2 regions of the Agromyces sp. NPDC056389 genome follow, and region 1 is predicted to be linked to the other one. Evidence: riboswitches for the same ligand, from Rfam matches in the RefSeq annotation. Region 1 holds a riboswitch; the other holds the start of a gene.
What was found. A riboswitch is a leader RNA that binds a small molecule or an ion and turns the genes downstream of it on or off. The one in region 1 is predicted to bind thiamine pyrophosphate.
Positions count from the first base shown of each region.

Region 2: it holds a riboswitch for thiamine pyrophosphate, as region 1 does, so the genes downstream of both, thiM (hydroxyethylthiazole kinase) here and ACFCVM_RS02875 (ECF transporter S component) in region 1, are expected to answer to the same signal.

Region 1 covers NZ_JBHJPN010000001.1:588,519-592,925, forward strand. The annotation lists gene ACFCVM_RS02870 (ABC transporter ATP-binding protein) at 1-1,317, opposite strand, end outside; gene ACFCVM_RS02875 (ECF transporter S component) at 1,319-1,954, opposite strand; TPP riboswitch at 1,994-2,103, opposite strand; gene ACFCVM_RS02880 (hypothetical protein) at 2,170-2,502, opposite strand; gene ACFCVM_RS02885 (DNA polymerase IV) at 2,565-3,830, opposite strand; gene ACFCVM_RS02890 (hypothetical protein) at 3,891-4,407, opposite strand, start outside.
Region 2 covers NZ_JBHJPN010000001.1:1,738,405-1,742,811, reverse strand. The annotation lists gene ACFCVM_RS08075 (bifunctional hydroxymethylpyrimidine kinase/phosphomethylpyrimidine kinase) at 1-1,164, opposite strand, end outside; gene thiE (thiamine phosphate synthase) at 1,161-1,823, opposite strand; gene thiM (hydroxyethylthiazole kinase) at 1,820-2,701, opposite strand; TPP riboswitch at 2,692-2,804, opposite strand; gene ACFCVM_RS08060 (hypothetical protein) at 2,875-4,251, opposite strand.

The DNA of each region.
Region 1 (4,407 bases):
CGGCTCGTCGAGGATGACGACACCCGGCTGCGCGACGAGCGCGCACCCGACCGTGAGGCGACGCTGCTCACCGCCGGACAGGGTGAACGGGTTGGCCGCAGCGAGCCGGTCGAGTCCGAGGCGTTCGAGCACCTCGCGAGTGCGCCGAGCCGTCGTCGCGGCGTCGAGTCCGAGCGCACGCGGCGCGACCTCGAGTTCGCGCTGCACGGTCGACGCGACGAACTGGTGCTCGGGCTCCTGGAAGACGGTGCCGATGCGCGTGAGCAGCTCGCGCGACCGCCACCGGATCGGATCCGTCTTGAGTCCGGCGGCGAGCTCGTGCGAGGCGCGCACACGACCGCCGAGCGGCGCGAGCAGCCCGCCCATGGTGAGGGCCAGCGTCGACTTGCCCGCACCGTTCGGCCCGGTGAGCACCGTCGAGGCGGCGTGCGGCACTGCGAGCGCGAGACCGCTGCGCACGACGGCGTCGCTTCGACGACCGATCGCGAGATCGATGCCCTCCAGATCGACGACGGATGCCGCGGGCGCGGGCCGCGCGGCCGACACCGCCGGCGGCACCCCCGGCACCCAGACGCCTGCGGCGAGCAACGCGTCGCGCTGCGTCGCGAGCACATGCTGCGGCTCGCCGTCGGCGATCAGGCGTCCGTCGCGGCCGAGCACGACCACGCGGGTGACGAGGTCGATCCAGACGTCGACGCGATGCTCCACGACCACGAACGTCGCGCCGGTGCGATCGAGCGTGCGAGCGACCGCGTGCCGTACCTCGCCGACCCCGACGGGATCGAGGTTCGCCGTCGGCTCGTCGAGCAGCAGGAGCCCTGGTCCCATCGCGAGGGCGCCCGCGAGCGCGAGCCGCTGCTTCTGGCCACCGGAGAGCGCGTTGGTGGGGTGATCGAGCGGCAGGTCGAGACCGACCTCGTCGAGCGCCCGCCGCACGCGCGGCCAGATCTCGTCACGCGGAACGCCGAGGTTCTCGCACCCGAACGCCACATCGTCGCCGACCTTCGCGAGGATCACCTGCGAGTCGGGATCCTGCAGCACGAGACTCGCCCGCCCGCGCACGGAACCGGGCCATGCACCGTCGATGAGCAGCGATCCGGTCTCGTCGCCCTCTTCGGCCCCGCCGTGGACCCCGGCGAGTGCGTGCAGGAGGGTCGACTTGCCCGACCCCGACGGGCCGAGCAGCAACACCCGCTCCCCCGGCGAGATGACGAGGTCGATGCCGTCGAGTGCGGCTCGCTTGCGCCCGGCGTGCCGCCACCCCCACCCGCGCGCCTCCACGCGCGCGGGCCGGGTGACACCGGAATCACGCCCCACGTCAGACCCGCTGTGCCACGTCTTGACCGGCGGCGAATCGGCTGAGTGCTCCCGTCGCTGCGAGACCGCGCACGATGAGCCAGCCGAGCAGCCCGGCGAGCACAGCACCCGAGATGACGACGGTCGTGAAATAGAGTCCGAGGAACTCGGCCGATTTCGCGAGGTTGCCCGAGGTGAAGAGCTCGAGCGTCCACGCCGCGGCGCCGGCAGCGGCACCCGCGAGCATCGCGGGCACCAGGCCGAAGCGGCGGTAGGCGAAGATCGCGAACACCAGCTCGGCGCCGAGGCCCTGCATCACGCCGGAGTAGATGGTCTCGATGCCCCACTGGTTGCCGACGAGGGCCGAGACGATCGCGGCGAGCAGTTCGACGAAGAGCGCTGCACCCGGCTTGCGGATGATGAGCCCGCCGAGCACGCCGCCGATGAGCCAGATGCCGACGGCGATGCCGCCGAGCCCCGGCGTGAGCGCGTCGGCGGCGCTGAACCACGCGTAGCCGACGTTGTTCCAGAAGAGGAAGAGGAGCCCGGTCGCGACGCCGATGACGCTGGCGACGACGATGTCGACGACTCGCCAGCGCAGGTCGCGCGACTTGCGGGGCGTGGAGGGGCTGCTGGTTTCTGATGCTGCAGTGTGCACTGTCGTGCCCTTTCGATTCGTGGAAAGAGGCACGGGAAATTGAGATGTGATTGGCCTCCCTGCGCTGGCATGACCCAGATCAGGTTCGACGGTCGAAGGTTGAGAACCTTCCTCTCAGCCCGGCTCACCGGACTCCCGTGTTCGAGCACGAGTATACGCCGATGGCGCGGGCAGCGTGGTCGACGGCAACAGCCTGCGCCGCGCCGACGTCGAGGTCAGCGCTTGAGCGCGCGGATCACCATTTTGAGCGCCTTGCCCGTGACCCAGACGAGCGGAGTGGCGACCAGCAGCAGCCCGATGAGGTTCGGTTCGAAGCGCACGTCGCCCGAGCGGCCGACGTATGCGCCGAGCGGAATGGAGAGGCCGCCGCCTCCGCCGCCCCCTGCCTGATCGCCCGCATCGTCGGAGCCGCTGCCGGCGCCGAAACCGTAGTACCCGAGCGCCACCGGCACGAGCGTGGTGCCGTCGATGTCGACGGGGTCGCCGTACGAGGTCTTCACGCCGACGCCGGCGACGGTCTCAGCGAGGTCCAGAACGAGTTCAGCCATGAGTCAACGCTACCGGCGCGCCTGCTCTCGAACCAGCCCTTGCGAGATTCGCCGGTACCGGTTCAGCGAACGTCGCCGCCGTCAGGATCTGTGCGACGCGACGATTCGACCCGATCTGCCGCACGCTTCACGAGCGAGGCCGGCCGCACCGCTCCACGGCCGAACCGCGCCGTCACCTCGTCGATCGTGCGTTCGGCCTCGCGCCACTCCTCGTCGGGGTCCCACAGCATCGCGCCGCTGCCCGAGGGCCGGAGCTGCTCGGCGCGCACGCCGATGAGACGGATGCGGGCTCCGTCGCCCGCGAGCTCGCCGAGCGCAGCGGATGCCTCGTCGTAGATGCGCCTCGCGACGTCGGTCGGCTCCCCCAGCGTGCGCGACCGGGTGACGGTGCGGAAGTCGCCGTAGCGCAGCTTCAGCACGACCGTGCGCCCGACGACGCCGGCCCGACGGAGCCGCACCGCGACGTCGTCGGAGAGACGCAGCAGCTCGCGTCGCAACTGTTCGAGGTCGGTGAGGTCGTACCCGAACGTGACCTCGTGCCCGATGCTCTTCTCCTCACGCCCGGTGACGACGTCGCGGGCGTCGACCCCCATCGACAGGTGGCCGAGTTTCGCAGCAAGCGCTGGCCCCAGCGCCCGTGCGAGCGCGTCTGCGGGCATGGCGGCGACGTCGCCCACGGTACGGAGCCCGATGCGGGTGAGCGACTCCTCGGTGACCTTGCCGACCCCCCAGAGTGCCGAGACGGGCAACGGGTGCAGGAACTCGAGCGTGCGGTCGGCCGGGACGACGAGCATGCCATCGGGTTTCGCGCGGCTCGAGGCGACCTTCGCGACGAACTTCGTCGCCGCGACGCCGACCGAGCAGGTGAGGCCGGTCTCGTCGTGCACGCGTCGACGCAGGCCCCACGCGATCTGGGCGGGGCTGCCATGAAGCCGCCGTGCGCCGGACACGTCGAGGAACGCCTCGTCGATCGAGAGCTTCTCGACGAGCGGCGTGACCTCTTCGAAGATCGTCATGACCCGCCGCGAGTACTCGGAGTAGCTCGCGTAGTCGCCGCTCAGCACGATCGCGTTCGGGCAGCGCTGGAGGGCCAGAGACATCGGCATGGCGGAGTTGACGCCGTACTTGCGGGCCTCGTAGCTCGCCGCCGACACGACACCGCGTCCGGCGGTGCCGCCGACCAGCACGGGCTTGCCGCGCAGCTCGGGCCGCTTCAGCAGTTCGACGGAGACGAAGAACGCGTCCATGTCGACGTGCAGGATGGGTGTCGCCGAGTCGTCGACCGGACCGGTGGTCACTTGGCGCGACGAGCCGTCCTGCTTGCTCATGATGCGACCCTATCCGCTGCCGCCGTCATCGCAGGCTCCGCCGTCGAAGGCCGGGCGTGCTCAGAAGCCGAAGTCGCCGCCCCCACCGAAATCGCCACCGCCGAAGTCGCCGAAGCCACCGAAATCGCCGCCCGAGTCGGCACCCGACGCGTCGTAGCCGTCGGACGCCGCAGCGTCGCCGCCATCGGCACCGGCATCACCGGCACCGCCATCGGCGCCGGCCTCGAACGCCGACGGGTCGGGCAGGAACGCCTGCGCGATCGCCGAGCCGACGACCACACCCGCGACGGAGCCGAGCAGCGAGCCCGCGAACATGCCGCCGAACGACGGGCCGCCCTGCTGGGGGCGGCCGCCCGAGGCATCCGCTCGAGTGAAGGCGCGCTCGACGCTGCCGGGTGCGCGGAGCTCGGCGCGGGTCGCTGCCCGGGCCAGGGCGCTCGGCTCATCGGAGACGAGTCGTTCACCGGCCGGCGCGTCGGCGCTGAGCGAGGCGAAGAGGGCCTGACGCTGCTGGGGCGTGAGCTTCGCGAACGCCTCTGCGTGCACCGCCTCGACCGACTCGGGCGGGGCCGTGCGC
Region 2 (4,407 bases), 1.1 Mb from region 1:
GGTCGTCGGGTCGGGCGATGCGGATGCCGCGGTGCCCGCCTCCGAACCGAGCCAGCTCTCGTGCAGCTCGAGCTCGCCGACGATCGATCCGTGGGCGGAGTTCGCCCAGAACGCCTGCGCCGGGGCATCCGGTGCGAGTCTCGCGGCCTCCGAGAGCACGCGAGCGTAGTCGCGCAGGTAGAGCGCGTCCTGCGCGAGGTAGGCGAGGAACGGTTCGCGCGAGAGGGAACCGTCGGCGAGGCTGCGGATGAACGGCAGTTCGTCGATCTCCCGCCGCACGTCGGCGATGTCGGCCCACCACTCGGCCTCGACCTCTGCCGGCGTCGGCGCAGTGCGAGTGCCGCCGCGCGACCAGAGGCCGGCGAAGTGGTTGACGGGGCCGTGCCCGTCGCCGACCCCGAGGGCCTCGCCGTGACGCAGCGATTCCCGCAGCCAGCGGCGGGCCTCCGCGATCGCGGCCGGCCAGTCTCCGTGCTCGGCGGCGAGGGTCGCGATCGCCGACGAGAGCGAGCAACCGGTGCCGTGCGTCGCCGTCGTGGCGATGCGTTCGCCGCCGAAGTCGACGATCGTCGCGGTGGCGGCGTCGACGAGCGCGTCGGGCGCGGTGTCGCCGGCGAGGTGGCCGCCCTTCGCGAGCACTCGCACTCCGTAGCGCGCCGAGACGCTCTCGGCCTGCGCGATCGCCTCGGCCCACGTCGACGCGACGACCGGCGGCCCCTCGCCGGAGCCCGCGAGCACCGCGAGTTCGGCGAGGTTCGGGGTGACGAGGTCGGCGAGCGGCAACAGCTCGCGCATCGCCGATTCGGCGTCTGCGTCGAGCAGGCGGTCGCCGCTCGTGGCGACCATGACGGGGTCGAGCACGACGATCGGCGGACGGGTGCGTGCGAGCCAGTCGGCGACGGTGCGGATGACCTCGGCGTTCGCGAGCATGCCGAGCTTCACGGCGTCGATCGTGATGTCGTCGGAGATCGCCTCCAGCTGTGCCGCGAGGAAGCTCGCCGGTGGCACGTGAACGTCACGCACCCCGCGCGTGTTCTGGGCGGTCAGTGCGGTGATCGCGGCCATGCCGTAGCCGCCCACGGCGGCGATCGACTTCAGGTCGGCCTGGATGCCGGCACCTCCGGAGGGGTCGCTGCCGGCGATGCTCAGCACTCGTGCCGTCATCGCGCAGCCTCCCACCGGGCGGCGAGATCGCGGGCGGCTGCCCGCGGGTCGTCGGCCGAGCAGATCGCCGAGACGAGTGCGACGCCGGCGGCCCCGGCCTCGCGGAGCGGTGCGACATCGGCCGGCACGATGCCGCCGATCGCGACGCACGGCAGTTCCGCCTCCGCAGCGAAGCGCGCGAAGCCGTCGATGCCGAGGGCGGGCGGGTGATCGGGCTTCGTCGCCGTCGGCCTGATCACGCCGACACCGAGGTAGTCGACTGTGCCACGGGGCATCCGGCGCAGCGCCTCGAGGTGGGCGGGCGTGTTCGCGGTGAGTCCGATCACGGCGTCGGGTCCGAGCCGGTCGCGCGCGATGGCAGCCGCAGCGTCGTCCTGGCCGAGGTGCACGCCGTCGACGGGCACGCCGCTCGCCCGCGCCGCGATCGCGAGGTCGAGACGGTCGTTCACGAGCAGGGCCGCCCTCCCGCCGATCACCTCGGCGAAGGCCTCGAGCTGGGCGAGCAGCGCGGATGCCGCGGCGCCCTTGTCGCGTACCTGCACCACCCGCACGCCGCCCGCGACGGCCTCGGCCACGACGGAGACGACACCGCGCTCGCCGCAGAGGGCCGAGTCGGTGACGAGGTAGAGCGAGAGGTCGAGGGCCGTGCGCGCGTTCACGCGTCGGCCCCGGTCGCGACGCCGAACGCCGCGGTGGCGGATGCCACTGCAACGTCCCCGACTGTGTCGGAGACACGTGCGCGCTCCCGCACCTCTGCCGGGCCGACCGCCGCGAGCGCGTCGAGGAACCTGGGCGCGAACGTGCCGGGACCCTCGGCGCCGGCCGCGGCGAGCTCCGCGGCCACCGTGTAGACGAGCGCCGCGGCGACCGCGCCGGTGAAGGCGTCGTCGGCGATCGCGACGAATGCGGCCATCACCGCCCCGAGGGCGCATCCGCCGCCCGTGACGCGAGTGAGCAGGGCGTCGCCGTTCGAGATGCGCACCGTGCTGCGTCCGTCGGTGATGAGGTCGACCGGACCCGAGACGGCGACGACCGAGCCGAACCGGGCGGCGAGCAGCGCCGCGGCTTCGGCTGCTGCCTCGGTCGAGTCGGCGGCGTCGACGCCGCGCCCGCCCGCTCCGACGCCCGCGAGGGCGAGGATCTCGCTCGCGTTGCCGCGGATGACGGAGGGTCGCAGCTCGACGAGCTCATGCGCGAGTGCCGTGCGGATGGGCAGGGCACCGATGGCGACCGGGTCGAGGACCCACGGCGTGCCCGCTTCGTGGGCGGCGCCGACGGCCTCGCGAGCAGCAGCACGCTGTTCGGGCGACGGCGTGCCGAGATTCACGAGGAGGCCGCTCGCGATTCGCGCGAAGGCAGCCGACTCGCCGACGATGTCGACCATGGCGGGTGCGGCGCCGATCGCGAGCAGCGAGTTCGCGGTGAAGCCCGAGACCACGGTGTTCGTGATGCACTGCACGAGTGGCACGCGGTCGCGGAGACGGTCGAGCAGTTGTGCGCTCGAGTGGGCAGGGTCGATGGACAGACGATCGCTCAACGCGACATCCCTTCGCTAGTTCGAACTAGATCAGGTTCGACGGGTGTGTTCTCAGCCATGCCCGCTTCGGGTGAAGCGGCGCACGGCACCCCGTGTCACTGCGTCGAGCCTAGCGGCCGGAACGACGAGAGGCCCCGTGGCGTGCGCCACGGGGCCTCGGTCGTTCGGGTGCGTCAGGCGCGCGAGCGTGCGGCGCGCGTGATGCCGAAGGCGGCGCCGCCCGCGAGGAGCATCGCCAGGGCGAGCAGCATGATGCCGTTCGCGTCGACGCCGGTCTCGGCGAGGCCGGCGGCCGGCTTCGCGCCGGCGGTCGAGGCTGCCGCTGCCGGAGCCGTGCTCGAGCCCGTCGCACCGGGCGTGTTCGTCGCAGCGACCACGATGCCGGTGCTCGTGATCTCGTCGCCGTCGAGGAACACGACCACGTCGTGGTCGCCGGCCGGGGTGGCGGTGCCGATCGTGGCGAGGAGGATGAAGTCGCCGTTGCCGTCGGTCGTCGCAGTGCCGAGCGCCTGGGGCGTCGAGTGGAGCTCGACGTCGTACTGCGTGTTCGGCGCGAAGCCGGTGCCGGTGACGGTGATGGCGCCGCCTGGGACGAGGCTGCCCGTGACCGAGAGCTCGCCGACGATCGGCTCGACGGGGCCGGCGTTCTCCTCGCAGTCGGTCGGCACGGTCGCCGACGCGAGCACGACGTCGCCGTGCGCGGGTCCGGTGCGGACGACGACCTTGTGATCGCCGGAGTCCTCGGTGAACGAGATCGTGCGCTGCTCGGTGCCGTTCTCGGCGATCGCGAGGAAGTGCTGCGCCTCACCGTCGACGTAGACCACTGCCGACGTGGTCGCGTTGATCGCGTCGTCGGCGAGGGCGGGGTTGGTGACGGTGATGTCGACGGCGCCGCAGCTCGAGGCCGCGATGACGGCGGCGGCGTTCGCAGCCCCGAGTGCGCACGCCGAGGAGGTGCCCTGCCAGGTGCCGGCGCCTTCGCCGTCGAACGAGGTGACGGTCACCGTGTACGGCTGCTCGGTGAACTTGTCGAGTGCGAACGACTGGTCGAAGGACTCGCCGAAGGCGGCTCCGTCGAGGACGACGTCGCCGTCGATCTCGACGGTGACCGTGTTCGGGGTGAGGTTCGCCGGCACCGCGGGGGTGACGACGACGGTCTCGGTGATGGCGGGCTTCGCCTCGATGTCGATGTGCTTCTGGGTCGCGCCCGTGAACTTGTAGAAGCCCCAGTCGTAGATGTCGTACTCGCCGACATCCTTGTGGGCCCAGCGGAACTCGCCCGTCGCATACGGGATCAGCCACTTGCCGAGCTTCCACTGCTCGTACTGGTAGTCGGTGTGACTCACCTCGGCGACGGCGGGCGTCACGACGACCTCTTCGGTCACCTCGGGGGTGCCGGGGTCGGTCGAGTAGTCGGCGAGGTTCACGTCGAGCGAGATGCAGCTCGCAGTGACCGAGGGCGTCGATGCCGATGCCGGCGCGGCGGTGCCGACGACGGCGATGCCGGCGCCGAGCACGGCGATCATGAGCGCGGAGAGCGTGCGTTTCATGGGGTCCTTCGGGTACGCCGAATCGATTCGGCACGGAGAGCCCACGGCGGAATTTCGGGTTGCGCAGCGCGGACTCGTTGGGGTTGAAGGGAGTCTAGATACGCGATGCTCGAAAACGGACGGATTTCCCCGAATCACCCCCGGACTGGGGGACGT